Regions from separate parts of the Streptomyces sp. NPDC059009 genome, predicted to be linked through region 1. Evidence: predicted binding sites of a transcription regulator. Region 1 holds the regulator's gene; the other holds the start of a gene.

Region 1 (15,291 bases):
GAGGAGGGACGTCGAGGCCGATGAGCACCAAGGACTTCATCGAGAAGGACTACTACAAGGTCCTCGGCGTCCCCAAGGACGCCACCGAAGCCGAGATCAAGAAGGCGTACCGGAAGCTCGCACGCGAGAACCATCCGGACGCCAACAAGGGAAACGCGAAGGCGGAGGAGCGCTTCAAGGAGATCTCCGAGGCGAATGACGTCCTCGGCGACCCCAAGAAGCGCAAGGAGTACGACGAGGCGCGTGCTCTCTTCGGCAACGGCGGCTTCAGGCCAGGCCCCGGCGGCGCCGGCGGCGGCACGTTCAACTTCGACCTGGGCGACCTCTTCGGAGGCGGCGCCCAGGGCGGCGGTGGGGCGGGCGGCGCCGGCGGCTTCGGCGGCGGGCTCGGTGACGTCTTCGGGGGCCTGTTCAACCGGGGCGGCGGTGGCGCGGGGACGCGTACGCAGCCGCGCCGCGGCCAGGACATCGAGTCCGAGGTCACGCTCAGCTTCACGGAGGCGGTGGACGGCGCGACGGTCCCGTTGCGCATGTCGTCCCAGGCCCCCTGCAAGGCGTGCTCGGGCACGGGCGACAAGAACGGCTCACCGCGCGTGTGTCCCACATGCGTGGGCACCGGCCAGGTGTCGAGAGGAGGCGGCGGCGGCTTCTCGCTCACCGACCCCTGCGTGGACTGCAAGGGCCGCGGGCTGATCGCCCAGGACCCCTGCGACACCTGCAAGGGCTCGGGCCGCGCGAAGTCCTCGCGCACGATGCAGGTCCGCATCCCGGCGGGCGTCTCGGACGGCCAGCGCATCCGCCTCCGCGGCAAGGGCGCTCCCGGCGAACGGGGCGGCCCGGCAGGCGACTTGTACGTCGTCGTCCACGTCGACGCCCACCCGGTCTTCGGCCGCAAGGGCGACAACCTCACGGTGACGGTGCCGGTGACGTTCGCGGAGGCCACGCTCGGCGGCGAGGTCAAGGTCCCGACCCTCGGCGGCCCGCCCGTGACCCTCAAGCTGCCACCGGGGACGCCCAACGGCCGTACGATGCGGGCCCGCGGCAAGGGCGCGGTCCGCAAGGACGGCACCCGCGGCGACCTCCTGGTGACGGTGGAAGTAACGGTTCCCACTTCCCTCACCGACTCGGCGAAGGAAGCACTGGAGTCGTACCGGAAGGCGACTGCGGGCGAGGATCCGCGGGCAGAACTGTTCCAGGCCGCGAAGGGAGCGTGACGGAAAGTGGACAGGGACGGCCGCCGACGCAACCCCTACCAACTGACCGACGAAACCCCGGTGTACGTCATCTCGGTGGCGGCACAGCTGAGCGGGCTGCATCCGCAGACACTCCGCCAGTACGACCGCCTGGGCCTGGTCTCCCCCGACCGCACCGCGGGTCGGGGCCGCCGCTACTCGGCCCGCGACATCGAACTGCTCCGTCAGGTGCAGCAGTTGTCGCAGGAAGAGGGCATCAACCTGGCCGGCATCAAGCGCATCATCGAGCTGGAGAACCAGGTCGCCGCGCTCCAGTCCCGCGTCGCGGAGCTCTCCGCGGCCGTGGAGGGAGCCGCCGCCGCCATGCAGCAACGTGAGGCGGCGGTACACGCCTCGTACCGTCGCGACCTGGTGCCGTACCAGGATGTGCAGCAGACGAGCGCGCTGGTGGTGTGGCGCCCGAAGAGACCGGGCGACTAGCAGTCCTCTGCGTATGAGGGGCCGGGAGGCGGGAACCTCCCGGCCCCTTCGCGCGTTGCGGAGGGCGACCTGATCGCTTGATCACCTGATCGTTGTGGGGGAAGTGAGCAACGCATGGCCATGGTGGGCCTGTTCTGGATCGCCGAGGGCGATGTGTACGTGGGCGCGAAGCCGTCGGGCCTGGCCCCCGGCGTCCGCCTGACACCGGAGGGTGTGGTGGCCCTGGGCCACAACCAGTCGGGCCTGTGGCTGTGGGAGGACGTGCACGCCCTGACGGTGGCGGACATCCCCGTGAAGTCCCTGAAGCGCCAGGTGGGCGCGGTGGTGGACCTGGCCCTCACGGTCGGCCTCGGCGGCGCGGACGAGGCCCCCGCGATGACGGTGTGCGTGGAGTCCCCGGACGGCGAGGAACACGAACTGACGGCGTACGTCGCCGCGGCCACGGGCTACTCCCAGACCGAGGTCGACCTCTCCCGCACGCTCCTGTCCCGCCTGGCGGAGGGCGCCGCGACGATGTCCACGACGCTGGCGTCCATGTCGGAGTGGGGCCGCGCGTGGGAGGGCGGGTCGCCCCGGGGGGCTGAGCGGGTGGGGTTGCTGCGGGGGTGGGTGGGATAGCCGAGGGGCGCACTCCGACGTCCCCGTGGCCTGCCGGACGGGCGCGCCACGGCGCAGGTCAGCGGTCTTGCTTGAGGATGCCGGACTCGCCGATGAGGTAGCCGAGCTGGGCGCGGCTCTCGCTGCCGAGGGTGGCGGCGAGTTTGGCGATGTGGACGCGGACGGTGCGGACGTTCATGCCGAGTCGGGTGGCCATCTCCGCGTCGGTGAGGCCCTCGATGAGGAGGGTGGCTATGGCCCGCTGGCGGGGGGTGATGCCGCCCGGTTCGGTGGGCTGCGGGGCCGCGTAGGGGTACATCGGGGTGGCCAGTCGCCAGAGGCGCTCGAAGGTGGTGACGAGGTAGTCGACCAGGGCCGGGTGGCGGAGTTCGAGGGCCATCGTGTCGCCCTTGTGGGCGGGGATGAAGGCGATGGTGCGGTCGACGACGATGAGCCGGTCCGTGACCTCGTCGAGGGTGCGGACCTCGACGTCCCCGTCCAGCTGCTCGTAGTGGGCGAGGACGGGCAGCGAGTGGCGGGAGGTGTGCTGGTAGAGGGTGCGCATGCGACAGCCCCGGGAGAGGAGGGCCTGTTCGCGGGCGAGCGTGTTGGCGAGGAGCTGGGGTGAGCGGTTGCCGCCGGGCTGGACCGTGAGGAGTTCCTCGCCGGCCTCGGACATGGCCTGGGTGATGGCCCCGTTGATGCGGGGGAAGCCGTCGAGGACGGTGACCGCGGGGGCCTCGTGGGCCGGGGTGCGGTACGCCTCGATGGCCATCAACGACTGGAACAGCGCCGACAGCTGGGCCTCTTGTGCGCGCTGCTGGGCGATGTCGGTCTCGATGGTGCGCATGAGCCGGGCCAGGACGGTGGTGGGGGAGGACGGGAGCAGCCAGTGCATGTCGTCCACGTCGGGATGGAGGAGGCCGAAGTCGATCAGGCAGGGGGCCCGGACGGCATCGTCTTTGCGGATGCGGCCTTCGCGGAGGGCGCGGGCGTAGACGGCGGCGCCTGCTTCGCAGAGTTCCTCGACTGGGTGCTCGGTGTGTTGCATCAGTGGTCCTGCTCCAGGATTCCCGACCGGCTCATGAGCAAGCCGAGTGGGGCTCGGCTGTGGGTGCCGAGGGTGGCGGCGGGTTTGGTGATGGCCTGTCGGTTGGGGGTGGGGCTGTTGGGGCTGTCGGGGGTGGGGGGTTGGAGGGTTGCTTGGGGGTACGTGGGGGCGGCGAGGTGCCCGAGACGGTCGAGGTGTCCGAGGCATCCCAGGTGTCCGAGGCGCCCGAGGCGTCCCAGGTGTCCGAGGCGTCCCAGGTGGTCGAAGACCGTGACGCATGGGGCCGGTACCGGCATCGCGTGCCGAGTCGTGTGCCGGTGGAGCGCGCGGATTCGGGCACCACGGCGCAGAAGAGCCTGCGCGACGGGGAAGGCGTCGGCTGCGTGGTTCGGCTTCCGGAAGCGGCAGTTGAGCAGGCACGGGGCGGGGGAGGTGCCCTGGCGGGGTTTGCGGCCTTCGCTGAGCGCACGGGCGTACGGACTCGCGCCGACTTCGCACAGCTCGTCGGCTCCGTGCGGGTGGTGCTCGGGCGCCACGGTTTCGCATCCTCCTTCGCTGACGCTGCCGGAGTTTATGCCTCGGGTAACCAGTTGACGGCGAGTAGGCGGGTGGTGGGTGCGGGGGGCACGTGCAGGTTGGCTTGATCTGGATGGTCGAGCAGTTGCTCAGCTGGTGTCGTTGTCCAGGATTCCGGACTTCGCTATGAGGTAGCCGAGTTGAGCCCGGCTGCCGCTGCCGAGAGCAGCCGCGATCTTGGCGATGTGGGCGCGACAGGTGCGGACGTTCATGCCCAGGCGGCGCGCTATGGCCTCGTCCACGAGACCTTCGATGAGGAGCCGGGCGATGGTGCGTTGCACCCCGGTGATGCCATTGGCGGTAGGGGCGTAGGGCACTTCTTCGAGGAGCGGAGTTGCTCGGCTCCACAGTTGTTCGAAGACCTTCGCGAGATAGGCGACCAGGCCGGGCTGGCGTATTTCCAGGGCGACTTGACGATCGTCGCGGGCAGGGATGAAGGCGATCGCGTGGTCGAATATGAGCAGCCGGTCGATCACCTCTTCCAGCGTCCGGATCTCCACGTTTCCCTGGGCGATGCGCTCCGCGTACGCGAGAGTTCCCTGGCTGTGCCGCACGGTGTGCTGGTACAGGGTGCGCATGGTGACGCCACGGTCCAGGACGGACTGTCCGCGCTTCAATGCCGCGTTGAGAGTGTTCTCGCTGCGGCCGCCGCCGGGCTGAACGGTGAGTACTTCGTAACGGCATTCCGCCGTAGCGCGCTCTATGGCTTCTTCGATCCTCGCGTCACCTTCGAGAACGGTGATCGCATGAGTCGTGGGCTCAGCTCGCGCGGTGATGGCCATGAATGGCTCGAAGATGTCGGTCAGTTCAACGGTGAGCCTTCGGCGTTCCTGAATCTCCCGCTCGATGGGGTGGAGACGCTGTGCGAGTGCGGCCGAGGGAGACACCGGGCGAAGCCAGCCGGGGTCGTCGGGGTCGGGGTGCAGCAGGGCCGACTCCACGAGGCAAGGAGTGGTCTCAGCCTCTGCGCGCGCCAGGCGGCCATCGCTCAGTGCGATGGCGTACAACCTCGATCCCTCATCACACAGTGGAGTTGAGGGGTGAGGATGTGTCGTTTTCGCCCGTGTTATGTCCAAATCTCCACCCCCCAGGGTCCTGAACGTGCAGGAACATGATGCATCCACTGTGTGGCTTTGACGTGCTCGATTAGGACATCGTCTTGTTGGAGCCGGGGGAGTGGAACCTACCAAGTGAGGACGAAGCCGACCATGTTTAAGAGCATGCTTCGCTCAGTGCTTGTCGCCGCCTTCTCCGTAGGGTTGGTCGTGGGCACGGTGAGTACGCTTGATTCAGCCCCGGATGGTGCGTCAGCGAGTACCTACTCCGTCTCCGCGACGCCTGGCGATATTGGCTGGAACGTGGGCCCGGCAGGGGCCGCGTCATGAGCACTCCTCCTGACGACCGCACCTTCCGCCGCGAAATGGCCACCGCCTACCGCTCCGGCTGGCACTTCATCGATCTCGTCACCGCCATCCCCGAGCAGGGCGACTCCCTCATGGTCACCCTCCTCGGCGAGCCCGTCGTTCTCGTTCGCGACGAGGACGACGAAGTGCGCGCCTTCCGGTGCCTGCGCCGCCCCCGCGGCGCCCCGCAGCCCGTGCGCTGTGCCATCCGGTACGGGATGGTCTTCGTCAACCTGGACCAGCGCGATCACGAGCTGGTCGGTGAGCGGCGTGGGCGCGGGCCGCGCTCCGAGTCCGCTCTGCCCACAACTGCCACCCCCCGCAGTGCCTGACGCGATTCCCCCGTCGTTGTAAATCGCGCAGGCGCTTCCCCCAGCAGCGGCGCCACCGTGGACCTGAACACGGTGGCGCCGCTGTGGTGTGTGCGGCCCGCGTTCTGAGGTCAGGGAGGCCAGGGAGGTCAGGGAGACTGCAAGGACCTGTGCCCCATCGCCCGGTCCAGCACGATCGCGATCACCACCCGGTCCGGGTTCGGCGACGGCACCCTCCCGTACCGCTCCTCGTAGCGCCGTTCCCCCTCGGCCACCTCCGCCGGATCCGTCCGCACCTCGGCCCGTCCCTCCAGCGTCGCCCACACCCTCCCCTCCACCTGGCAGACCGCCACCCGCGCACCTGGACCGCCCGGGCCGCCGGGGCCGTCCACGCCCGAGGCTGCCAGGACGTTGGTGACCTTCTTGCTGGACTTGTTCGCGAGGACGCGGGCGAGGCCGGCCTCCGGGTCGTACGTCACGCCGACCGGCACCACGTGCGGGGTGCCGTCCGGGCGGGGCGTCGTCAAGGTGCACAGGTGCCGCTCCCGCCAGAAGCTGAGGAACGGGGTACTCGGGTCTCGCGGGTCGATGGCCATGAGCGGGAACCTAGCTCTCCGGGACCTAGGTCCCTTCAGCCACCTCCTTGAGTGGAATAGGCTCAACTTTGTGTACGTTAGGTAAGTCATAGGCGTGGTGCCGTGGAGAGGTCTCAGGAGGAGAAGAGCAACGTGGACGCAGAGCTGACCAACAGGAGCCGGGACGCGATCAACGCGGCGACCAGTCGCGCGGTGAAGGACGGGCACGCGGACCTGACCCCCGCGCACCTGCTGCTCGCACTGCTGGAGGGGCAGGACAACGAGAACATCACCGACCTGCTCGTCGCCGTCGAGGCCGACCAGGCCGCCGTGCGCGCCGACGCCGAGCGGGCCCTCGGCGCACTGCCCAGCGTGACCGGGTCGACCGTCGCCCCGCCGCAGCCCAGCCGCGAGATGCTGGCCGTCATCGCCGACGCCGACCAGCGGGCCAAGGAGCTGGGGGACGAGTTCCTCTCCACCGAGCATCTGCTCATCGCCACCGCCGCCAAGGGCGGGAGCGCCGGTGAGATCCTGAACAAGCACGGGGCGTCGGCGAAGAAGCTGCTGGACGCGTTCGAGAAGAGCAGGGGAGGGCGGCGGGTGACGACACCCGACCCGGAGGGGCAGTACAAGGCGCTGGAGAAGTTCGGGACCGACTTCACCGCGGCCGCGCGCGAAGGCAAGCTTGATCCTGTCATCGGGCGGGACCAGGAGATCCGTCGTGTGGTTCAGGTCCTGTCCCGGCGTACCAAGAACAACCCCGTCCTCATCGGAGAGCCCGGCGTCGGCAAGACCGCCGTCGTCGAAGGGCTCGCCCAGCGCATCGTCAAGGGAGATGTGCCCGAGTCGCTGCGCGACAAGCGGCTGGTCTCGCTGGATCTGGGGGCGATGGTGGCCGGGGCCAAGTACCGGGGTGAGTTCGAGGAGCGGCTGAAGACCGTCCTCTCCGAGATCAAGGAGAGCGACGGGCAGGTCATCACCTTCATCGACGAGCTGCACACCGTCGTGGGCGCGGGCGCGGGCGGAGATTCCGCCATGGACGCAGGCAACATGCTCAAGCCCATGCTGGCGCGTGGTGAGCTGCGCATGGTGGGCGCCACCACCCTCGACGAATATCGCGAGCGGATCGAGAAGGATCCCGCCCTGGAGCGCCGCTTCCAGCAGGTCCTCGTCGCCGAGCCGTCCGTCGAGGACTCCATCGCCATCCTGCGCGGGCTCAAGGGGCGTTACGAGGCGCACCACAAGGTGCAGATCGCCGACAGCGCGCTGGTCGCCGCCGCCGCGCTCTCCGACCGCTACATCACCTCCCGCTTCCTGCCGGACAAGGCCATCGACCTCGTCGACGAGGCCGCCTCCCGGCTGCGCATGGAGATCGACTCGTCCCCCGTCGAGATCGATGAACTCCAGCGCTCCGTGGACCGGTTGAAGATGGAGGAGATGGCGCTGGCCAAGGAGACCGACCCGGCCAGCCGGGACCGCCTCGCCAAGCTCCGCCGCGACCTCGCGGACAAGGAAGAGGAGCTGCGCGGGCTCAACGCCCGCTGGGAGAAGGAGAAGCAGTCCCTCAACCGCGTCGGTGAGCTCAAGGAACGTCTCGACGAGCTGCGCGGGCAGGCCGAACGCGCCCAGCGTGACGGGGACTTCGACACCGCCAGCAAGCTGCTGTACGGGCAGATCCCGTCCCTGGAGCGGGAGTTGGAGGAGGCCAGCGAGGCCGAGGCCCAGCAGGAGGCCGCCAAGGACACCATGGTCAAGGATGAGGTCGGGCCCGACGACATCGCCGATGTCGTCGCCGCCTGGACCGGGATTCCCGCCGGGCGCCTCCTGGAGGGCGAGACGCAGAAGCTGCTGCGCATGGAGGACGAGCTCGGCAAGCGCCTCATCGGGCAGAGCGAAGCCGTGCGTGCCGTGTCCGATGCCGTGCGGCGCACCCGCGCGGGCATCGCCGATCCGGATCGGCCCACCGGGTCCTTCCTCTTCCTCGGCCCGACGGGCGTGGGCAAGACCGAACTCGCCAAGGCCCTCGCCGACTTCCTCTTCGACGACGAGCGGGCCATGGTCCGCATCGACATGAGCGAGTACAGCGAGAAGCACAGTGTGGCGAGGCTGGTCGGGGCTCCGCCCGGATACGTCGGCTACGAGGAGGGCGGCCAGCTCACCGAAGCGGTGCGGCGGCGGCCGTACTCCGTCGTCCTGCTCGACGAGGTGGAGAAGGCCCATCCGGAGGTCTTCGACATCCTGCTGCAGGTCCTGGACGACGGGCGGCTGACCGACGGGCAGGGGCGCACCGTCGACTTCCGCAACACCATCCTCGTCCTCACCTCCAACCTGGGCAGCCAGTTCCTGGTCGAGCCGCTCAGCACGGAAGAGGAGAAGAAGCAGCAGGTCCTCGAGGTGGTGCGGGCCTCCTTCAAGCCGGAGTTCCTCAACCGGCTCGACGACCTCGTCGTCTTCTCCGCGCTCACCAAGGACGAGCTCGCCCACATCGCCGAGCTCCAGATCGGCCGGCTCGCCAGGCGCCTCGCCGACCGCCGCCTGACCCTCGACGTCACGCCCGAGGCCCTGGCCTGGCTCGCCGACGAGGGCAACGACCCGGCGTACGGGGCGCGGCCGCTGCGCCGCCTCATCCAGACGTCCATCGGCGACCGGCTCGCCAAGGAGATCCTGGCGGGCGAGGTGAAGGACGGGGACACGGTCCGCGTCGACGCCTTCGGGGACGGACTGATCGTGGGACCGGCCACGGGCAAGTCGCTGTAGCCAGTCCCCCCGTAACCAATCCCCGTAACCAGTCCCCGTGACCAATCGCTGTCCGCAGCGGGCGAACGGCCGAAACCCGGTGGAGAGGGACCCGGGCTTGCCCCCGGGGCCCCTTCCTGGGAGAGGATGGGCGCATCCATACGAAGGGACCAAGCACGTGAGCATCGACCCGTCCTCGATTCCGAATTTCGGGGGACAGCCCGAACCGCAGCAGGGCGCAGGACCGGCGGGCCCCGTCGTCCCCGACCAGGACCTGGTGAAGCAGCTCCTGGACCAGATGGAGCTCAAGCACGTCGTCGACGACGAGGGTGACCTCGCGGCGCCGTGGGAGGAGTTCCGTACGTACTTCATGTTCCGTGGCGAGGACGACCAGCAGGTCTTCTCGGTGCGGACCTTCTACGACCGGCCGCACCAGATCGAAGACAAGCCGCAGCTGCTCGAGTCGATCGACGACTGGAACCGGCGCACGCTCTGGCCGAAGGTCTACAGCCACACCCACGACGACGGCACGGTCCGCCTCATCGGCGAGGCCCAGATGCTGATCGGCACCGGTGTCTCGCTGGAGCACTTCGTGTCGTCGACCGTCAGCTGGGTGCGGGCCGCGATCGAGTTCGACCGCTGGCTCGTGGAGCAGCTGGGTCTTGAAGAGGACGTCGACTCCGCCGAGGGTGACGAGAAGTCTGACGACGAGGGCTGATCCCCCGTTTTACAAGGGCATATCGGCGATCGCGACCAGATACGTCCCGTACGCCAGCGAAAGCCCGGCCAGGGCGCCCACCACCAGGTGGGCGGACCTGCGCCGGGCTTTTGTGAGTGCGCAGGCGAGCGGGAGGAGGAGCGGGAACGCGGGCAGCAGGAAGCGGGGCTTCGACTCGAAGAAGCCGGAGCCGCCGACCGTGATCAGGAGCAGCACGCCCGTGTAGACCGCGAGGGCGAGCGGGGGCCGGTCGGCGAGCAGGAGCGCGTACAGCAGGACCGCCGCCGCCACCAGGACCAGCGTCATGGAGAAGACGAAGCGGTCGCCGTCCAGGAGGACGTGTTTGGCGAAGGCGAGGGAGCCCGCGCCGAAGTCGAAGCGGGAGCCCCACTCGCGCTGCACCGTGAAGTAGCCGCCGAGCGGATCGCCGGCGCGCACGCCCACCCACAGGACGTACGCCGCCCAGCCGAGCGGCGCGAGCGCGGCACCCGCCCAGAGGCGGCCCGCGACCCGGCCGCGCCGGCGCCCGATCTCGTACGCGGCCGTGGCGAGGACCGCCGCCGCCACCGCGAAGCCATTGGGCCGGGACAGCCCGGCGAGCGCCGCGAGGGTGCCCGCCCAGAGCCAGCGGCCGGTGAGGAGCGCGTACAGGGACCAGGCGGCGAACGCCGTCAGGACCGGCTCCGTGTACGCGAGGGACAGGATCACCGAGTGCGGGAGCAGGGCCCAGAGGGCGACCAGGAAGGTCGCGGTGCGGGGGCCGCGCAGCCGGGCGGCGAGCAGGTAGATGCCGTACGCGGAGAGGGCCGCCGCCAGCCAGGACAGGAGCAGTCCCGCGGCGCCGGAGCTGAGCGGCGTGACGGTCGTGACGGCGCGCACCAGGGCCGGGTAGAGGGGGAAGAAGGCCAGGTCGCTCTGGGTGACGTCGGGGCCGAAGTGGAGGGTGCGGCCGTAGCCGTGGGCGGCGATGCCGAGGTACCAGCGGGAGTCCCAGGAGCGGCCGAGCAGCCGGAAGGTGTCCTGGTGGGTGAGGTGCGCGGCGACGGCGACCGCGACGAGGCCGGTCAGCCGGGCGGCGGCGAAGACGCCGAGGGCGTGGGCCGCCGCCGGGAGCCGGGTGCCGGGGCGGCGGCCCGCGGCGTGCTCGGGCTTCTCGTCGGGCCGCTCGCCGGTCTTCTTGCCGGGGGTGGGGACCAGAGTGGTGCTCAGGTGCGTCACATAGGCACCCTGCGCCCCCGGCGCGGGCCGCGCGACTCGGGCAGAGCCGGACGGGAGACGGAGCGTCCCCGTACGAGCTACAGGGACTTGAGGCGGGCCGCCGCCTCCTCCAGGACGGACGTCTGCTTGCAGAACGCGAACCGCACGAAGGGGGCGCCGGTCTCCTTGTGGTCGTAGAAGACCGCGTTCGGGATCGCCACCACGCCGATCCGCTCCGGCAGCGCCCGGCAGAACGCGAAGCCGTCGCTCTCGCCGAGCGGCCGGATGTCGGTGGTGATGAAGTACGTGCCCTGCGGGCGGTAGACCTCGAAGCCCGCCTCGGTGAGCCCGGCGGCGAGCACGTCCCGCTTGGCGCGCATGTCCGCGCGGAACGACGCGAAATAGCTGTCCGGGAGCGCGAGCGCCTCGGCGACCGCGTACTGGAAGGGACCCGAGGAGACATACGTGAGGAACTGCTTCGCCGAGCGGACGGCGGTCACGAGCTCGGGCGTCGACGTCACCCAGCCGACCTTCCAGCCGGTGAACGAGAACGTCTTGCCCGCCGAGCCGATGGTGACGGTGCGCTCGCGCATGCCGGGGAACGAGGCGAGCGGGATGTGCTCGGCCTCGTCGAAGACCAGGTGCTCATAGACCTCGTCGGTGATCACCAACAGGTCGCGCTCCACGGCGAGTTCGGCGATCGCGGTGAGCTCGGCGCGGGTCAGGACCGTGCCGGTCGGGTTGTGCGGGGTGTTGAGCAGGAGGAGGCGGGTGCGGTCGGTGACCGCGTCGCGCAGCTCGTCGAGGTCGAGGCGGAAGCGTCCCTCGCCGGGGCGGAGCGTCACCGGGACGCGCCGGCCGCCCGCGAGCGCGATCGACGCCGCGTACGAGTCGTAGTACGGCTCCAGGGCGATGACTTCGTCGCCGGGCTCCACCAGGGCGAGCAGGGAGGCGGCGATCGCCTCGGTGGCGCCCGCGGTGACGAGGACCTCGCGGTCCGGGTCGTAGGCGAGGCCGTAGACGGCGGACTGGTGGGCGGAGACGGCCTGGCGCAGCTCGGGGACGCCGGGGCCCGGCGGATATTGGTTGCCGCGGCCGTCGCGCAGTGCGCGCACCGCCGCCTCGCGGATCTCCTCGGGCCCGTCCGTGTCGGGGAAGCCCTGGCCGAGGTTGATGGCCCCGGTCTGCACGGCGAGCGCCGACATTTCGGCGAAGATCGTCGTACCGAACTCGGCGAGACGGCGGTTGAGCAGCGGTCGGCCGCTCGCCGACGTGCCGGATGTGCTCGCTGACGTGCCGGAAGTGGAGGTCATGGCGGCCATCCTGCGCCGAACCTCTGGACTTCCTCAACTCTGCTTTGGCGCCGCGTGGCCGAGGGCATCTGCTTGTCACGCAAGAAGGCACCAAGTACCGCAGCAAGCAAGGCACCAAGGACGTGCCACTACGGGGGAACGGAAGGAGCGTGATGGCCATGGTCATGGCCTTCATCTTCATCGGCGTGGTCGTGATCGCGATCGTGCTCGCGATCGCCACTGGAGGGCGGGGCCGGTCGCGCTCCGGCTTGCGCTCCGGTGCTTCGAGCTCCTCCGGCTCCAGTTGGTGGGCCGGCGGCGGCGACAGCGGCGGCGGTGGGCACCACCACGGCGGCGGGCACCACGGCGGCCACTCGTGCGGCGGCGGCAGCTCCTGCGGGGGCGGCTCCTCCTGCGGCGGTGGCTCCTCCTGTGGCGGTGGGGGCGGATGCGGCGGCGGCGGAGGCAGCTGACACGGGGCAGCTGGTCCAGCACCGGAGCGAGGGGGCCCTCCTCCACACCGACCGGGGCGCCCGGCGGGAGGCAACTCCTGCCGGGTGCCCCGCCGTTGTACGCGCGGCGGAGGATTGAACAGGTGAGCTGGGTAGCCCTCGGGGGGATGGAAACCCTACGAAGTTGGGTAAAAACGCTGTGGCGGCGTCGCCGTCCATGATTCCCTCTAAACCGTCAACACAGCCCTCGGACGTTCGGTCATCAGGACCTCTTCCCGGTTTACCGGCGTACTCGTGGGCACGAGCCGGCCATCCGACCTCCCGGTGTTCCAGCCGGGCGGGCCGGCACCACCTCCATTGCGTGTTAGCGGAGCCGACCCATGCTCACGACCCTGAAGACTGCCTACACCGACACGCGCGCCGCGGACCTCGCCTGGGCCCTGGGCCGCGAGCCGCTCCCGGCCCTGGCCACGCTCGACCTCCAACTGGCGGACGCATCGCTGGAGTTGAGACTCCTCGGCGCCTCGCACCAAGTCCTCCTCGACCAGGAACAGGGCAGCTGCTCGGAGACCGTCGCCTGCATCCCCGGCAGCAGCACCCCGCTGCCGCTCGGCGTCGCCAAGCGGGTGGGCGACTGGGAGTACGAGTTCGCGGCGCGCGTGGAGACCCTCTCCAGAGGCCAGTTCGCGGGCCGCGCCCAGGAGTTGCTGGCCCTGGTCGCCGAACATCCGCACGGCCTCGCGGGCGTGTTCCCCGGCTCCCCGCACGCGTTCACGGCGCTGCTCGCGCAGTGGCACGAGGGGCAGGTGCAGTGGCGCACCTGGCACGCGTACCCGCAGGACGGTCAACTCGTGGCGACGCGCACGCGGGTGGGGGCCAGGATGCCGGCGGCCCTGTGACGTGCCCCGGTGAAGATCACGTACACCTCCGGGCCGCGTTTGCACCCTTGTGGGTGACCAGACGTAGGAGTGCGGTGACGTAGCGTTCCCAGCGTGATCGAGCCGCCAGCGCGCCTGCCCGTCACGCCCCGGACGGGCCGTCTCCTCGTCCTCGTGGGCGTCTTCATCTGCGCTGCCTGCGGCCTCGTGTACGAACTCGAACTCGTCGCCCTCGCCTCGTACTTGATCGGCGACTCCGTCACCCAGGCGTCCGTCGTGCTGTCCGTGATGGTCTTCGCGATGGGCATCGGCGCGCTCCTCGCCAAGCGCATGCGGTGCCGGGCCGCCGTCGGCTTCGGGCTCATCGAGGCGGCGCTCGCGCTCGTCGGCGGCTGCAGCGCGATGGCGCTGTACGCGGCGTTCGCGTGGACCGGCGACCGCGGCGGCGTCTGGGCGGGCGGCTCGCGCTACCTCCTCGTCGCGTTCTCGCTCGCCATCGGCGTGCTCATCGGCGCCGAAGTCCCCCTGCTCATGGTGCTGATCCAGCGCATCCGGCGCCAGGACGCGAGCGGCGCGGTCGCCGACCTCTTCGCCGCGGACTACGTGGGAGCGCTGGTCGGCGGCCTGGCCTTTCCCTTCCTCCTGCTCCCCCTCTTCGGCCAGCTCACGGGCGCACTGCTCACCGGAGCCGTCAACGCCGTAGCGGGCGGCGCCCTCGTACTCGGCCTGTTCCGCCGGGACTTGAGCATGCGCGGCCGCTGGGTGCTCCTGGTGGCGAACGTGACGGTGCTCGGCATGCTCGCCTCCGCCGCCGCCCTCGTCGGCGACTTCGAGCGGGCGGCGCGGCACGCGGTGTACGGGGAGGGGGTGCGGGTGGCGGTGCAGACGGATGTGCAGGAGGTGGTGCTGACGGGGGGTGCGCCGCGGGGCGGTGATGCGAGTGGCTCAGGTGGCTCAGGTGGAGCGGGCAGCGGAGGTGGCTCACGTGGTGGCGGGGGCGGTGCGGGTGGCTCAGGTGGCGCGCGCGGCTCCGGGAAGCCGTCCGCCTCCGCGCATTCCTCCGGCTCCGCCCGCTCCTCCGACACCCCTGACTTCGCCCGTGACTTCGACCTCTTCCTCGACGGGCGGCTGCGGGTCAGCGGCCGGGACGAGCGGCGCTACCACCAGGCGCTGGTCCGCCCCGCGATGCAGGGCCCGCACGCGCGCGTGCTCATCCTCGGCGGCGGCGACGGGCTGGCCGTCCGCGAGGTGCTCCGCGTCCCCGGGGTGCGCCGCGTCGACGTGGTCGAACTCGACCCGGGCGTCGTCGACCTGGCCCGCCACGACCCGGCGCTCAGCGCGCTGAACGAGCACGCGTACCGCGACCGGCGGGTGCGCGTGACGAACGCCGACGCGTTCCGCTGGCTGCGGATGGTGCCGCACCGCGCCACGTACGACGTGGTGCTCTCCGACCTCCCCGACCCCGGCATCACCGCGTCCACGAAGCTCTACTCGCAGGAGTTCTTCGGCCTCGCGGCCCGCGTCCTCGCGCCCCGCGGCCGCCTCGCCGTGCACGCGGGCCCCTTCGACTGCCGCCCCCGCGTCTTCTGGACGGTCGAGACGACGCTGCACGCGGCGGGCCTGCGCACGGCGCCGTACCGGGTGGGCGGCCGTGTCTCCGGCTTCGCCGCGGGCCCGGACCGCACGGCGGACGGCTCCTCGGCCCGGGCCCAGCCGAGGGACTGGGGCTTCGTGCTGGCCGCGCGCGACCGGCCGGTGGTGCGGGCCGGGTACCGGGGGAGTGCGCGGGCCGCGGAGCGGGCGCGGGTGCGGGGGCTTGCGCCGTCGACGCT
Region 2 (15,291 bases), on a different contig from region 1:
GGCGAGCTGCGTGAACCAGCCGCGCCGCAGGTCGGCGACCGTGGAGCGCGGGGAGCGGCCCTGCCCGTGGCCCCGGAAACGGGCGGCTCCGATCCGGTGGAGACCGTGACCGGCCGCGTGCCCGGCGACCAGGGCCGCCGCGTCGGCGGAGGGGCGCCGGGGCCGGTCGGCGAGGACCGCGTCGATGTCGCTGCCCACGTCGTGCGCGGCGGCCTTGTCGACGGTCGTGACGAAGACCCCGCCGGGCCGCAGCACGCGCGCACACTCCCCGACGACCGTGGCCGTCTCCTCCTCCCCGGAGAGCAGGTGCAGCAGCCACACCGCGCAGACGGCGTCGAAGGAGGCGTCGGGGAAGGGGAGTTGGCGGCTGTCGCCGATGACGACGGCGCCGGGAAGGCGTCCTGCGGCCATGCGCGCCATGCGCTCGGTGGCGTCCACCCCCGTCACGGCCAGGCCGTTCCTGGCCAGTCGGCGCGTGACGAGGCCGGTGCCGCAGGCGACGTCCAGCAGGGTGCGGGCGCCGGGCGGCACCAGGCCGAGCACGGCAGCGGCGGCGGCCTCGGCGCGGGGTTCGCCGCCGCGGCTCGCGTCGTAACGGTCGGCCTCTTCGGCGTAGTCGAGCACGGTCGCCCCGGTCGTCTCAGTTGTCTCGGTCGTCTTGGTCGCCTCGGTCGTCCTGGTCGTCCTGGTCGTCCTGGTCGTTCACTCAGCGCCGTGTCCGGGCGCCAACTCCTGGACCCGGTGCGCCAGTTCGAAGTCGAGCTCGGTCAGGGCGCCGCCCGCGCTGTGCGTGTTCACGGACAGGGACACGGTGTTGTAGCCGAGGGTGAGGTCCGAGTGGTGGCCGAGCTCCTCCTGGACCTGGGCGATGTGCACGACCATCGCGGTGGCGGCGAAGTGCGTGCCGAGACGGTAGGTGCGGCTGAGCCTGCCGTCGTCGGCCGACCAGCCCGGCAGCTCCGCGAGCCGGTCCTCGATGTCCTTCTGCGACAGCGGTTCGACTGCCATGCTCACCGCTCCTTCCAGGTCCGCGCACATGTGGAGCTCTCAGCCTGCCCCACACACCCACCGCACGCCACTCCTCGACTACGGTTCTCGGCATGACAACTGCCGCGCGCGCCAACGGAAAAGCGAAGGACGCGAGGGATCCGGCCACAGGTGTCGGGCCGCTGCTGCGCGGCTGGCGCACCCGGCGCCGGATCAGCCAGCTGGACCTCGCGCTGCGCGCCGACTCCTCGGCCCGCCACATCAGCTTCGTGGAGACGGGCCGGTCCCGGCCGAGCGAGGAGTTCCTGCTGCGTCTCGCCGACCACCTGGACGTGCCGATCAGGGAGCGCAACGACCTTCTCCTGGCGGCGGGTTACGCGCCGCGCTTCACCGAGACCTCGATGGACGACCCCGCCTTCGAGACGCTGCGCGAGGGCATGGAGCGCCTGCTGCACGGATACGAGCCGTACCCGGCCCTGGTCGTCGACGCCTCGTACACGGTGGTGGCCGCCAACCGCGGCATCGCGATGCTCATGGACGGCCTCCCGGAGCACCTCCAGGAGCCGCCCCTCAACGCGATGCGCCTGACCCTGCACCCCGAGGGCCTGGCGCCGAAGATCCTGAACCTGCGCGAGTGGCGCGGCCACCTGCTGCACCAGATGGAGCGGCAGATCGCGCTGCAGCGCTCCGACGCACTGCGGGCGGTGTACGAGGAGGTGGCGGCCTACCCGGTGGCGGACCCGGGCGAGGACGCCTTCGCCGACGGCACCGACGTCCCGTACTTCGCGCTCCCGCTCCGCGTGCGCCACGAGGGCCGCGAGCTGTCCTTCGTGTCGTCGATCTCGACGTTCAACACGCCCATGGACGTGACGGTCGCCGAGCTGGCCATCGAGACGCTGCTCCCGGCCGACCCGGCGACGGTCAAGTACCTCCAGACCCTCACGCCCTGAGCGCCGGGCCCGCCGGGCCGGCCGCGCCCGCCGCGTTCGCCCGCCCGGCCCGCAGCGCCCCGTGCTGGACCGCGGCGAACCCGGCCACGACCAGGGCCTGCAGCGGGATCCACACGGCCCCCGCGGCGCTCGGCGACAACCATGCGGCCAGCGCGACGACGCTGAGCACCGCCCAGACGGCGTTGATCTCGACGACGGCCCGCACGCCGAGCACGGGCGGCCGCGTCCGGGCCGCGAGCACGCCGACCCCCGCCGCGTACACGACGAGGCCGAGCCCGAGCGTGAGCAGCAGCTCACCGTCGACGCCGAGCAGCCGTCCCAGGGGCCCGGACGCGGCGGCGTAGGCGAGCCCGTTCACGCCGGTGACGACGGCGTCGAGGCCGAGGAAGCGGCGCAGCATCGCCGTGGGGTCGGTGGTGCGGGCGAGGGCGGTGAGCTGGAACGTGGACGACGCAGACGGTGCAGACATGGCGGATCAGCCTCCTTGCCGGGTTCGGGGCCCGGGTCCGGTCCGGAGTGCGCCGGACCGGACCCGGTGACATCACTGTGCCGAGGCGCGGGCTGAGGGTCGATTACGTCAGAGGTAAGACCGCGCCCCGGTCAAACAACCCATACGGCCCTCACAGGGGTGTGCCCCCCATTCCCCGCCCCTAGGTTCGGCAAGAGGCAGACCTAGGGAGCCAAGGGTGACTGAGACGACCGAGCCCGGTGCCGCACTCCTGCGTGCGGGGAAGTTCTTCCGCCGCGGCACCGCCGCCCCCGACCTGCACAGCGTGTCCCTCACCGGTGGCCGGGAGGCGGACGCCTTCTACCGGGACCGGTGGAGCCACGACAAGGTGGTGAACTCCACGCACGGGGTGAACTGCACCGGTTCCTGCCGCTGGAAGGTGTACGTCAAGGACGGCATCATCACCTGGGAGACCCAGCAGACGGACTATCCGAGCGTCGGCCCCGACCGCCCCGAGTACGAGCCGCGCGGCTGCCCCCGCGGCGCCGCGTTCTCCTGGTACACGTACTCGCCGACCCGCGTCCGGTACCCGTATCTGCGGGGCGTGCTCGTGGAGATGTACCGGGAGGCGAAGGCCCGCCTGAAGGACCCGGTCCTGGCGTGGGCGGACATCCAGGGCGATCCCGAGCGGCGCAGGAAGTACCAGCAGGCGCGCGGCAAGGGCGGCCTGGTGCGGGCGAGTTGGGACGAGGCCGTCGAGATCATCGCGGCCGCGCACGTGCACACCATCAAGACGTACGGCCCGGACCGGGTCGCGGGCTTCTCCCCGATCCCCGCGATGTCGCAGGTGTCGCATGCCGCGGGGGCCCGCTTCATGGGGCTCATCGGCGCGCCCATGCTGTCGTTCTACGACTGGTACGCGGACCTCCCGGTGGCCTCGCCGCAGGTCTTCGGGGACCAGACCGACGTACCGGAGTCCGGTGACTGGTGGGACGCCGCCTACCTGATGATGTGGGGCTCCAACGTCCCCGTCACGCGCACCCCGGACGCGCACTGGATGGCGGAGGCCCGCTACCGGGGCCAGAAGGTCGTGGTGGTCTCCCCGGACTACGCCGACAACACGAAGTTCGCCGACGAGTGGGTGCACCCCCACCCGGGCACGGACGGCGCGCTGGCGCTCGCGATGGGGCACGTGGTCCTCAAGGAGTGCTTCGTCGACCGGCAGGTGGACTTCTTCACCGACTACGTACGGAAGTTCACGGACCTGCCCTTCCTGGTCACCCTCACCGAGAGGGACGGCGGCTACGTCCCGTCGAAGTTCCTGCGCGCCAGCGACCTGAACCAGCCCGGCGAGGGCGGCGAGTGGAAGACCGTCGTGCTCGACGAGGCGACCGGCCAGCCCGCCGTCCCGAACGGCTCGCTCGGCTTCCGCTGGACGGAGTCCGGCAAGGGCAAGTGGAACCTCGAACTGGGCAACATCAAGCCGCAGTTGTCGCTGCACGACGCGGACGTCGCGAGCGGCGTCGAGGTGCTGCTGCCCCGCTTCGACACGGAGGGCGGCGAGCACGGTCAGGGCCGGGGCGAGGTGGTGCGCAGGGGCGTGCCCGCGACCCGGCTCGGCGGGCAGGACGGGCCGCTGGTCACCACGGTCTTCGACCTGCTGCTCGCCCAGTACGGCGTCTCGCGCCCGGGGCTGCCGGGGCAGTGGCCCGCGTCGTACGAGGACGCGGAGACGCCCGGCACGCCGGCCTGGCAGGAGGCGCACACCTCCGTCCCGGCGGCCCAGTGCGTGAAGATCGCGCGGGAGTTCGCGGCTACGGCGGAGAAGTCGCGCGGGCGCTGCATGATCCTGATGGGCGCGGGGACGAACCACTGGTTCCACTCGGAGACCATCTACCGCGGCTTCCTCGCGCTGCTCCAGCTCACCGGCTGCCAGGGCCGCAACGGCGGCGGCTGGGCGCACTACGTGGGCCAGGAGAAGTGCCGGCCGATCACCGGCTGGGCGACGCTGGCGAGCGCCAACGACTGGAGCAGGCCGCCGCGCCAGATGATCGGCACCGCGTACTGGTTCACCAACACCGACCAGTGGCGCTACGACAAGTTCTCCGCCGACGTGCTGTCCTCGCCGCTGGGCACCGGGCAGTTCGAGGGGATGACGGGCGCCGACTGCCTTGCGCTGTCGGCGCGTTCGGGCTGGATGCCCTCGTACCCGACCTTCGACCGCAGCTCCCTGGAGCTCGGGGAGACCTCCGACCCGGTGGCCGACACGGTGGCCGAACTCAAGGCGGGCACGCTGAAGTTCGCCTGCGAGGATCCCGACGCCCCGGAGAACTGGCCGCGTGTGCTGACCCTGTGGCGGGCCAATCTGCTCGGCTCGTCCGCGAAGGGCGCCGAGTACTTCACCAAGCACCTGCTGGGCACCCATTCGTCGCTGCGGGCCGAGGAGGCCGCCCCCGACGAGCGGCCCACCACGGTCACCTGGCGGGACGAGGCGCCCGAGGGCAAGCTCGACCTCCTCGTGTCGCTGGACTTCCGGCAGACCTCCTCGACGCTCCTGTCGGACGTGGTGCTCCCCGCGGCGACCTGGTACGAGAAGCACGACATCGCGACGACGGACATGCACCCGTACGTGCACTCGTTCACCCCGGCCGTCGACCCGCCCTGGCAGGCCCGCTCCGACTTCGACGCGTTCCGTGCGATCGCCGACCGGCTCAGCGAGCTCTCCGTGGACCACCTGGGCACCCGCAAGGACCTGGTGGCGACGCCGCTGCAGCACGACACCCCGGGCGAGATCGCCCAGCCCGGCGGCGTGGTCCTGGACTGGCGCAAGGGCGAGTGCGAGCCGGTGCCCGGCAGGACGATGCCGGGGCTCGCGGTGGTGGAGCGGGACTACACGGCGATCGGCGCGAAGTTCATCGCGCTCGGCCCGAACGTGGAGCAACTCGGCCTGCCCGCCAAGGGGATCATGCTCCGCCCCGACCAGGAGGTCGAGGAGCTGCGCGAGCGCAACGGCGTGGTGCGCGGCGGCCCCGCCGACGGGCGGCCCGCGATGGACACGGCGGTGAAGGCCGCCAACACCATCCTCGCCCTGTCGGGCACCACCAACGGCCGCCTCGCCACGCAGGGCTTCCACACCCTGGAGGCGCGCACCGGGCAGGAGATGGCGCACCTGGCCGCCGAGCACGAGGGCAAGCGCGTCAGCTACGCGGACACCCAGCACGAGCCGGTGCCCGTCATCACCTCCCCGGAGTGGTCGGGCAGCGAGTCGGGCGGGCGCCGCTACGCGCCGTTCACCCTCAACACCGAGCACCTCAAGCCCTGGCACACCCTCACCGGGCGCCAGCACTTCTTCATCGACCACGACTGGATGCACGAGCTGGGCGAGGCGCTGCCGGTCTACCGGCCGCCCCTGGACATGAACCGCCTCTTCGGCGAGCCACGGCTCGGGCCCGACGGGACGAAGGAGGTGACGGTCCGCTACCTCACCCCGCACAACAAGTGGTCGATCCACTCCGAGTACCAGGACAACCTGTTCATGCTGTCGCTGTCGCGCGGCGGCCAGTGCATCTGGATGGCGCCGCAGGACGCGGACGCGATCGGGGTCAAGGACAACGACTGGATCGAGGCCGTGAACCGCAACGGCGTGGTCGTGGCCCGCGCGATCGTCTCGCACCGCATGCCCGCGGGGACGGTGTACATGCACCACGCGCAGGAGCGCACCGTGAACGTCCCGAAGGCCGAGGCCACCGGGAAGCGCGGCGGCATCCACAACTCCCTGACCCGCGTGATCCTCAAGCCGTCCCATCTCATCGGCGGCTACGCCCAGTTGTCCTGGGCGTTCAACTACCTGGGCCCGACCGGCAATCAGCGCGACGAGGTGACGGTCATCCGCCGCCGCTCGCAGGATGTGGAGTACTGACATGCCCCGTGGCGAAGCCACTATCGGACGCGTCATGGCACAGGTCGCGATGGTGATGAACCTCGACAAGTGCATCGGCTGCCACACCTGTTCGGTCACCTGCAAGCAGGCGTGGACCAACCGGGACGGCATGGAGTACGTCTGGTTCAACAACGTCGAGACCCGCCCCGGGCAGGGCTATCCGCGCCGCTACGAGGACCAGGACCAGTGGAAGGGCGGCTGGGAGCTCAACAAGAAGGGCGCCCTGAAGCTCAAGCAGGGCGGCCGCATCAAGTCGCTCCTGGAGATCTTCTCCAACCCGAAGCTGCCCGAGGTCAAGGACTACTACGAGCCCTGGACGTACGAGTACAAGAACCTCACCGACGCCCCGCTGGGCGACGACTACCCGGTGGCCAAGCCGCGCTCGCTGATCTCCGGCAAGCCGATGAAGATCGAGTGGTCGTCGAACTGGGACGACAACCTGGGCGGCGCCCCGGAGCACGGCGACCTCGACCCGATGGTGGCCAAGACCCGTGAACAGGCCGCCGAGAAGGTCAAGTTCGCCTTCGAGCAGACCTTCATGTTCTATCTGCCGCGGATCTGCGAGCACTGTCTGAACCCGGCGTGCGTCGCCTCCTGCCCCTCGGGCGCGATGTACAAGCGGTCCGAGGACGGCATCGTCCTGGTCGACCAGGACCACTGCCGCGGCTGGCGCAAGTGCGTCACCGGCTGCCCGTACAAGAAGGTGTACTTCAACCACAGGACCGGCAAGGCCGAGAAGTGCACCATGTGCTACCCGCGCGTCGAGGTGGGCCTGCCCACGGTCTGCTCGGAGACCTGCGTGGGCCGCCTCCGCTACCTCGGGGTGATCCTCTACGACGCCGACAAGGTCACCGAGGCCGCCTCCGAACCGGACGAACACAAGCTGTACGAGGCCCAGTTGGGCGTCTTCCTCGACCCGGACGACCCGGAGGTGCAGCGCGCGGCCGAGAAGGCGGGCATCCCGCACGACTGGGTCGAGGCGGCCCGCCGCTCCCCCGTGCACGCCCTCATCAGCAAGCACAAGGTGGCGCTCCCGCTGCACCCGGAGTACCGCACGATGCCGATGGTCTGGTACATCCCGCCGCTCTCCCCGGTCGTGGACGCGCTGACCGAGACCGGCCACGACGGCGAGGACGCGGACAACCTCTTCGGGGCGATCGACACCCTGCGCATCCCCCTCGAATACCTCGCGTCGATCTTCACGGCCGGTGACGTCGGCCCGGTCCGCTCCTCCCTGGAGAAGCTCGCCGCGATGCGCTCGCACATGCGGGCCATCAACCTCGGGGACCGGCCGGACCGTTCCATCGCGGAGTCGGTGGGCATGTCGGCCGCGCAGATCGAGGAGATGTACCACCTGCTCGCCATCGCCAAGTACGAGGACCGCTACGTCATCCCGACGGCCGCGATGGGCGACGCGAAGGCGCTGGAGGAGTCGGCCCTGCCGGACTCGTGCAGCCTCGACTACGAGGACGGCCCCGGCATGGGCGGCGACGGGCCGTTCGGCCAGGACTCGGGCCGCAAGCAGCTGCCCCTCGTCACGATCGAGAACTTCCACGCGCTGCGCGAGCGGCAGACCGCCGACAAGGAGCCCGAAGTGGAGGAGCGCCCGTGACCAGGCCGAGCCGGTCGAGCCGGTCCAGCAAGTCGAGCAGGTCGAGCAGGACCGCGGCGCGCAAGGCGTCCCCGGCGCCGTCGCACGCCGTCCTGTACCAGGCCGCGGCGCTCTGCCTGGCCTACCCCGACGCGGAGTTCCACGAGCGGCTGCCCCTGCTGCGGGCTGCGGCCCCGAAGCTCGCCGACTTCCTCTCCTACGCGGAGTCCACTCCCCCGCAGGAGCTCGCCGAGGACTACGTGCGGGTCTTCGACTTCAAGAACCGGCACAGCCTGTACCTGAGCTGGTGGCGGGACGGCGACACGCGGCGGCGCGGGATGTCCCTGGTCCGCTTCAAGCAGATCTACCGGGAGCACGGCCTGGAGTTCACCGGCGAGGAGCTGCCGGACTTCCTGCCCGCCGTCCTGGAGTTCTCCGCGCAGGCGGGCCCGCTGCTCCTGGAGGAGCACCGCAGCGGCCTGGAGCTCCTGCGCCTGGCCCTCACCGACCACGGCACGCCCTACGCACGCGTGCTGGAAGCGGTCTGCGCGACGCTGCCGGGGCCCTCGCCCAAGGACCGCGCCGAGGCGCAGGCCCTGGCCCGCTCCGGGCCGCCGACCGAGGAGGTCGGCCTCGAACCGTTCGGCGCCACCCGGCTGCTGCCCGTACTGACCGGAGACCGATCATGAACACGCTGCTGTGGGGCGCCCTCCCGTATGTCGCCTTCGTGCTGCTCGTCACGGGCCTCATCTGGCGCTACCGCTACGACAAGTTCGGCTGGACGACGCGCTCGTCGCAGGTCTACGAGTCGAAGCTCCTCAACATCGCGTCACCGATGTTCCACTACGGCATCCTCTTCGTGCTGGTGGGCCATCTCATGGGCCTGTTCATCCCCGAGTCGTGGACGGACAAGGTCGGCATGACGGAACTCGCCTACCACCGGCTGTCCTTGTGGGGCGGCACGGCGGCGGGCGCGCTCGCGGTGCTCGGCATCTTCATGCTCATCTACCGGCGCCGCACCAACGCGCCCGTGTTCCGCGCGACCACCACCAACGACAAGGTGATGTACGTCTTCCTGCTCGCGGCGATCATCATGGGCATGTGGGCCAAGCTCACCAACTCGGGCCTGGACGAGGGCTACAACTACCGCGACTCGATCGCCCCGTGGGCGCGCAGCCTGTTCACGCTGCAGCCGAAGGTGGACGCGATGGTGGGCGTCCCGCTCACGTTCCAGATCCACGCCGTCATCGGCATGGCCCTGTTCGCCCTGCTCCCCTTCACCCGCCTCGTGCACATGTTCAGCGCCCCGGTCCAGTATCTGTTCCGGCCGTATGTGGTGTACCGCAGCCGCGACCCGAAGCAGATGGGGCCGCGGCCGCCGCGGCGGGGGTGGGAGCGGACGGGGTCCTGATACGGACCACCTTCGCGTCCAGGTCGACGTGGAAGGGCGGATCTTCCGCAGGTCTGACGTTCTTGCGTACGCGTTCCTGCTCCATGGCGCGCTTCTGGGCCTGCGCCCCGGGCGTGATCTCCTGCAGGAAGTCCGCGCCCATGGACGACAGGCCCTTGCGCTTGCGCCAGTAGATCCAGCCCCGCCTCTCGGCCCATAACAGGACGCGATCCGCGGCGAACAGAGCCGCACCCAATGCGCCGGCTCCGCTGACGACCAGCCACACCGTACTCATCATGTCCGGTGAACTCGCCGACTCCAGCTGATCGTTCCCGCACCAGCAGCGGGTTTCTGGTTCGTCCCGCAGGCCCTAGCCCTTCGCCCCTCCCTCGCCCTTGCCGTCCCCCTTGTCCCCCTTGCCTTCCTTGTCCTCGTCGACGATCTCCGCGTCCACGACGTCCTCCTGGGCCGATGCGTCCTGCGGCGGCTGCTCCGTGGCCTGCGCGGACTGCTCGGACTGCGCGTTCGCGTACATCGCCTGGCCCATCTTCTGGCTGACCGTCGCGAGCTTCTCTGCCGCCGCGCGCATCGCGTTCGTGTCCGTGCCGTCTTTCAGAAGAGCCTTCAACTCCCCTGCGGCCGCCTCCACTTCGGTCTTCGTGTCGACCGGGACGCGCTCCTCGTTCTCGCGCAGGAAGCGCTCCGTCTGGTAGACGAGCTGCTCCGCCTGGTTGCGCGTCTCGGCGGCCTCGCGGCGCTTGCGGTCCTCCTCCGCGTGCTCCTCCGCCTCCCTGACCATCCGGTCGATGTCCTGCTTGGGGAGCGCGGAGCCGCCCGTGACCGTCATGCGCTGCTCGCGGCCCGTGGCCTCGTCCTTCGCCGAGACGTGCATGATGCCGTTGGCGTCGATGTCGAAGGTGACCTCGATCTTCGGGACGCCGCGCGGGGCGGGCGGCAGGCCCGTGAGGTCGAAGACGCCGAGCTTCTTGTTGTACGCGGCGATGTCGCGCTCGCCCTGGAAGACCTGGATGCCGACCGAGGGCTGGTTGTCCTCCGCCGTGGAGAAGGTCTCCGAACGGCGCGTGGGGATCGTGGTGTTGCGCTCGATCAGCTTCGTCATGATGCCGCCCTTGGTCTCGATGCCGAGGGACAGCGGGGTCACGTCGAGCAGCAGGACATCCTTGACGTCGCCGCGGATGACGCCCGCCTGGAGCGTCGCGCCGACCGCCACGACCTCGTCCGGGTTGACGCCCTTGTGCGGGTCCTTGCCGGTGAGTTCGCGCACCAGCTCCGTGACGGCGGGCATCCGCGTCGAGCCGCCCACCAGGATCACGTGGTCGACGGCGGACAGCTGCACGCCCGCGTCCCGGACCGCCTGGTGGAAGGGCTCCTTGCAGCGGTCGAGCAGATCGGCGGTGAGCGCCTCGAACTGGGCCCGGGTCAGCTTCTCCGCCAGGTGCAGCGGGCCGTCCGCGGAGGCCGTGATGTAGGGGAGGTTGATGTCCGTCTCACTGGACGAGGACAGCTCGATCTTCGCCTTCTCGGCGCCCTCGCGCAGCCGTTGGAGCGCCATCTTGTCCTTGGCGAGGTCGATCCCGTACGCGTTCTTGAACTGCTGCACGAGGTGCTCGACGATCCGCTGGTCCCAGTCGTCGCCGCCGAGCTTGGTGTCGCCGTTGGTGGCCTTCACCTCGATGACACCCTCGCCCATCTCCAGGAGCGAGACGTCGAAGGTGCCGCCGCCCAGGTCGAAGACGAGGACGAGCTGTTCGTCGGCCTTGTCGAGGCCGTACGCGAGGGCGGCCGCCGTCGGCTCGTTGATGATCCGCAGCACCTTCAGGCCGGCGATCTCCCCGGCCTCCTTGGTGGCCTGCCGCTGGGTGTCGTCGAAGTAGGCGGGGACGGTGACGACCGCGTCGGTGACGTCCTCGCCCAGATAGGACTCGGCGTCGCGCTTCAGCTTCTGCAGCACGCGCGCGGCCAGTTCCTGCGCGGTGTAGCGGGTGCCGTCCACGGAGCCGCTCTCGGGAAAGCGCCAACCGCCCTCACCCATATGGCGTTTGACGGACCGTGCGGTGCGCTCCACGTTGGTGACCGCCTGCCGCTTGGCGACCTCGCCCACCAGCACGTCGCCGTTCTTGGCGAAGGCGATGACCGACGGAGTGGTGCGTGCCCCCTCCGCGTTGGCGATGACGGTGGGCTCGCCGCCCTCCAGGACCGCCACCACCGAGTTCGTCGTCCCGAGATCGATCCCGACCGCACGAGCCATGTCCCGTCCCCTCTCCCGGTTGTCCGCACCCCGCTATCCAGGTCTCCAGCACAAAACTTGAGTGGGCTCCTGTCAAGACCGCACAGCACGACTGCCGCGCCCCTTCGAAAGGGGCGCGGCAGTCGGTGAGGTGCGGCGGTGCGGCGTCAGGCGAGCTTCGCCGACAGCGTGATGGTCGTCCCCGAAAGGGCCTGGCTGACCGGGCAGTTGGCCTTGGCGTCCTCGGCGGCCGAGACGAAGGCGGCCTCGTCCAGGCCCGGCACCTCACCCTCGACGGTGAGGTGGATGCCGGTGATGCCGGTGCCCGGCTGGAAGGTGACGTCCGCCGACGTGACGAGCTTGGTGGGCGGGGTGCCCGCCCCGGTCAGACCGTGCGAGAGGGCCATCGAGAAGCAGCTGGAGTGCGCTGCGGCGATGAGCTCCTCGGGGCTGGTCCTGCCATTGGCCTGCTCGGCGCGGGACGGCCAGGACACCGCCTGCTGGCCGATGCCGGAGGAGTCGAAGGTCACGGTGCCGGAGCCCTCGGTGAGGCTGCCTTCCCAGACCGTGTGCGCGGAGCGCGTGGTAGCCACGATGCGGATCCCTTCGGTGGTGTTCGGTGAGCGACGTTCCGTAAGCACCCATCCGACCACACCGCACGGCGAGCCGTGTGCAGGACCGGCCACGGACGCCTGGGACACGTCGGGGCGGCAGATCCTCACCGGGCCCCACCGGCGCCTCTCCCAAGTGACCGCCGTACCACCCCGGATGCGCCCTCCACCGGGACACCAGGGGCGCACGATATGCCCGTTGCGCACGCCAGATGTCTGGAATGCCACCTGTCCAAGCACCCGTCGCGGTGACACTTTGAGGCCCCTCTCACCCCAGGGAGAGCCAGGGGTGAGAAGTCCACTGCAGGGGGTTAGGTCATGCGCATGAATTACGCGGACCGGGGTCCGTCTCCGCTTCAACTGGAGAAACCCGGAGCAGCCGGTGACCGCGACTCGACGTTCGGCTGGTGGGGGGCTTTCAGCATCCAGAAGTTCGTCAACCAGGCGACTCTCTACCACACGCACGAGGACGCCACCGGCTGGCTGGCGTACCTCCAGCAGTTCTACGACCGCAACTTCTGGTTCGCGGACGGCGGCGCGCAGGTGTGGGCGTACGAGGAGACGTACGACAACTGGCAGGACCGCTACGGGATGGACGCGGTGTGCGCCGTGTACCACTCCGGGCACGGCGGCATGGACGGCAACGGCGTCTTCTTCGCGCCACTCGGCGCGGTCTGGGACGGCCGCAGCGACGCGATCTCCAACCGGATGTCGCTGGGCAACGAGAAGGTCAACTACATCTTCTGGTCCACCTGCAACTCGCTGCGCGTCCTCGACGGGCACTCCCCCATCCGTACCTGGGGCGGGCCCAACATCGGCTTCCGGATGATCTTCGGCTTCGAGACGACGAGCATCGACAGCCCGGACTACGGCAAGAAGTTCTGGGACAAGTGGCGGGCCGGGCAGACGTTCTGCGACGCGTGGCTCAACGCGAGCTGGGACATCTACCACGGCCAGGCGCCCTCCGTGGCGGCCGTCGGCGCGACCCAGGCCGAGGCCACCAACCGCCTGAACACCGAGCGGAACTTCTACCGCGACCACGTCTCCGACAACTGGTACGCCTGGCGCTGGTACTACGCCCGCGCCACGCTCACCGACCCGCTGACCCAGCTGCCCGGCGAGCAGCAGGTCATCCAGCTGGCCCCGCGCGACCCGAGCGAGGAACTCACCACCCTCGGCCGCATCACCGGGTTCCCCTCTGCGGCCCTCCAGGACGTGCAGGTCGAGCGGCAGGGCGTGCTCAGCGCCTCCTCCGGCGACCGGCTCATCTCCACGGCGCCGCACGCCATCCGCTGGGTGCAGCTCGCCGAGCCCAACCACCGCAACATCACGCAGCTGCCCACCGACCGCGCGGTCGAGACGGCCCGCGAGTTCGCCGAGCGGTACGCCGAGGGCGCGGAGCTCGCGGTCGAGAGCGTGCACGACCTGATGCAGAACTCCGGCACGAAGGACGGCGCGGAGATCGGCGAACCAGTCTCGCTCCAGACCCATGTGACGTTCCGTCAGGTCTTCAACGGGGTGCCGGTGATCTCCCCGGACCGCGGCCTGATCCGGGTGGGTCTGGACAACGACGGCACCGTCGTCCAGGCGCAGATCTCCACACGCAAGGCGACCGGTGTCACCCGCGCCCCGCACGCGAGCGTCGCGCCCGAGCCCTCTCAGGGCGCCCGGCCGACCGTGCAGGAGAGCGACCCGCGCCGCGCCCTGGACAACGCCCAGCAGCGGATGCTGGCCCGGCTGGCCGCGGTCACCGCGGACGAGCCCGGACAGAGCGCCGCCGCGCAGGCCGAGCCCGAGGTCCGCGAGGTGCCCGGCACCTTCCAGGTCGGCTACGAGATGCAGGGCAACGAGGCGTACCTCGCCGCCCGCAGGCTCGTCGAGATCGGCCCGGCGGACGGGATGTTCAAGACCCAGCGCTGGGTCGTGGCCCCGCTCGCCCGGTAAGACCTGCCAGGCTCAACTCGTGGTGGCGGTCCGCTGCTTGCGGGCCGCCATCCACGCGTACACGAGGACGCCCACGAAGAGGAACAGCACGCCCTGGTAGACCGCCGCGTAGCCGGAGCCGGCGACCAGCCACATGGAGAAGGCGAACGCGACGCCCGCGAGGGTGCCGTCGCGCACCAGGCGGGAGCGGTTGACGCGCTCGCCCTGCCCGGAGACCAGGAAGTAGATCTGCGCGGCGGTGGCGAGCAGATACGGCACGGTCGCCGTGAACGTGGTGATCAGAACGAGGGACTCGAAGACGCCGCCGGAGCCCGCCGTGTAGTTGTAGACCGTCAGGAGCGAGGCGAGCACGACGGTGACGGCGACGCCGATGGTGGGCACGCCGCGCTGCTTCTTGGCGAAGGCGCCCGGGAAGAGGCCGTCCTTGGCGGCGGCGTACGGGGTCTGGGCGCTCAGCAGCGTCCAGCCGTTGAGGGCGCCCACCATGGAGACGAGGGCGGCCAGGGCGACGGCGGTGCCGCCCCAGGACCCGCCGAACATGACGTTCACGGCGTCCGAGAACGGCGCGGTGGAGGTCACCAGCTTGTCGTGGGCGACGGTGCCGAAGACGGCGAGGGTGCCGAGCAGGTAGACGAGGGCGGCGCCGAGGGTGCCGAGGATGGTGGCACGGCCGACGTTGCGGCGCGGGTCGCGGACCTCGCCCGCGCTGACGGCGGCGGACTCGACGCCCAGGTAGGAGAAGAGCAGGATCGCGGCGGACGCGGAGACGGCGCCGATCGCGGAGTCGTCCGTGGCCTGGAACGGCCCGAGGTTCGCGCTGTCGAAGAAGAAGAGCCCGCCGACGGCGACGAGGAGCAGCGGCAGGAACTTCAGGACGGTGGCCACGAGTTGGACCGCGCCCACGTACCGCGTGCCGGCGAAGTTGGCGAGTGCGGGCAGGAGTTGGAGCACGAGGGCGGCGACGCAGGCCGACCACTTGTGGTCGTTGACGGGGATCAGGACGTTCAAGTACCCGACGGCGGCGACGGCGAGGGCCGCGTTCGACACCCAGGTGGTGATCCAGTACGCCCACGCGGCGAGGAACCCCGCGAAGTCCCCGAACGCTTCGCGCGCATACACATACGGCCCGCCGGTGCGCGGATCGCGCTGGGCGAGGCGGCCGAAGACGAGGGCGAGGGCGAT

Evidence for each region. The regulator HspR, encoded in region 1, represses chaperone genes until heat shock. The targets are predictions, from matches to a motif close to TTGAGNNNNNNNNNCTCAA.
Region 2: the regulator HspR is predicted to act here: its motif matches at 11,633-11,651, upstream of dnaK (molecular chaperone DnaK).

Annotation. Positions count from the first base shown of each region.
Region 1 covers NZ_JBHYJB010000046.1:23,638-38,928, reverse strand. The annotation lists gene dnaJ (molecular chaperone DnaJ) at 21-1,214, shown strand; gene ACFWYM_RS36040 (heat shock protein transcriptional repressor HspR) at 1,221-1,673, shown strand; gene ACFWYM_RS36035 (hypothetical protein) at 1,788-2,291, shown strand; gene ACFWYM_RS36030 (LuxR C-terminal-related transcriptional regulator) at 2,350-3,321, opposite strand; gene ACFWYM_RS36025 (hypothetical protein) at 3,321-3,857, opposite strand; gene ACFWYM_RS36020 (helix-turn-helix transcriptional regulator) at 3,987-4,904, opposite strand; gene ACFWYM_RS36015 (hypothetical protein) at 5,279-5,632, shown strand; gene ACFWYM_RS36010 (pyridoxamine 5'-phosphate oxidase family protein) at 5,761-6,207, opposite strand; gene clpB (ATP-dependent chaperone ClpB) at 6,340-8,943, shown strand; gene ACFWYM_RS36000 (YbjN domain-containing protein) at 9,101-9,640, shown strand; gene ACFWYM_RS35995 (glycosyltransferase family 39 protein) at 9,650-10,858, opposite strand; gene ACFWYM_RS35990 (pyridoxal phosphate-dependent aminotransferase) at 10,936-12,159, opposite strand; gene ACFWYM_RS35985 (hypothetical protein) at 12,303-12,602, shown strand; gene ACFWYM_RS35980 (DUF2617 family protein) at 12,962-13,480, shown strand; gene ACFWYM_RS35975 (spermidine synthase) at 13,574-15,291, shown strand, end outside.
Region 2 covers NZ_JBHYJB010000054.1:7,234-22,524, reverse strand. The annotation lists gene ACFWYM_RS39005 (methyltransferase domain-containing protein) at 1-624, opposite strand, end outside; gene ACFWYM_RS39000 (4a-hydroxytetrahydrobiopterin dehydratase) at 703-1,008, opposite strand; gene ACFWYM_RS38995 (helix-turn-helix domain-containing protein) at 1,101-1,937, shown strand; gene ACFWYM_RS38990 (hypothetical protein) at 1,927-2,406, opposite strand; gene ACFWYM_RS38985 (nitrate reductase subunit alpha) at 2,624-6,304, shown strand; gene narH (nitrate reductase subunit beta) at 6,339-7,937, shown strand; gene narJ (nitrate reductase molybdenum cofactor assembly chaperone) at 8,030-8,605, shown strand; gene narI (respiratory nitrate reductase subunit gamma) at 8,602-9,327, shown strand; gene dnaK (molecular chaperone DnaK) at 9,677-11,575, opposite strand; gene ACFWYM_RS38960 (OsmC family protein) at 11,722-12,147, opposite strand; gene ACFWYM_RS38955 (DUF6345 domain-containing protein) at 12,484-14,109, shown strand; gene ACFWYM_RS38950 (amino acid permease) at 14,122-15,291, opposite strand, start outside.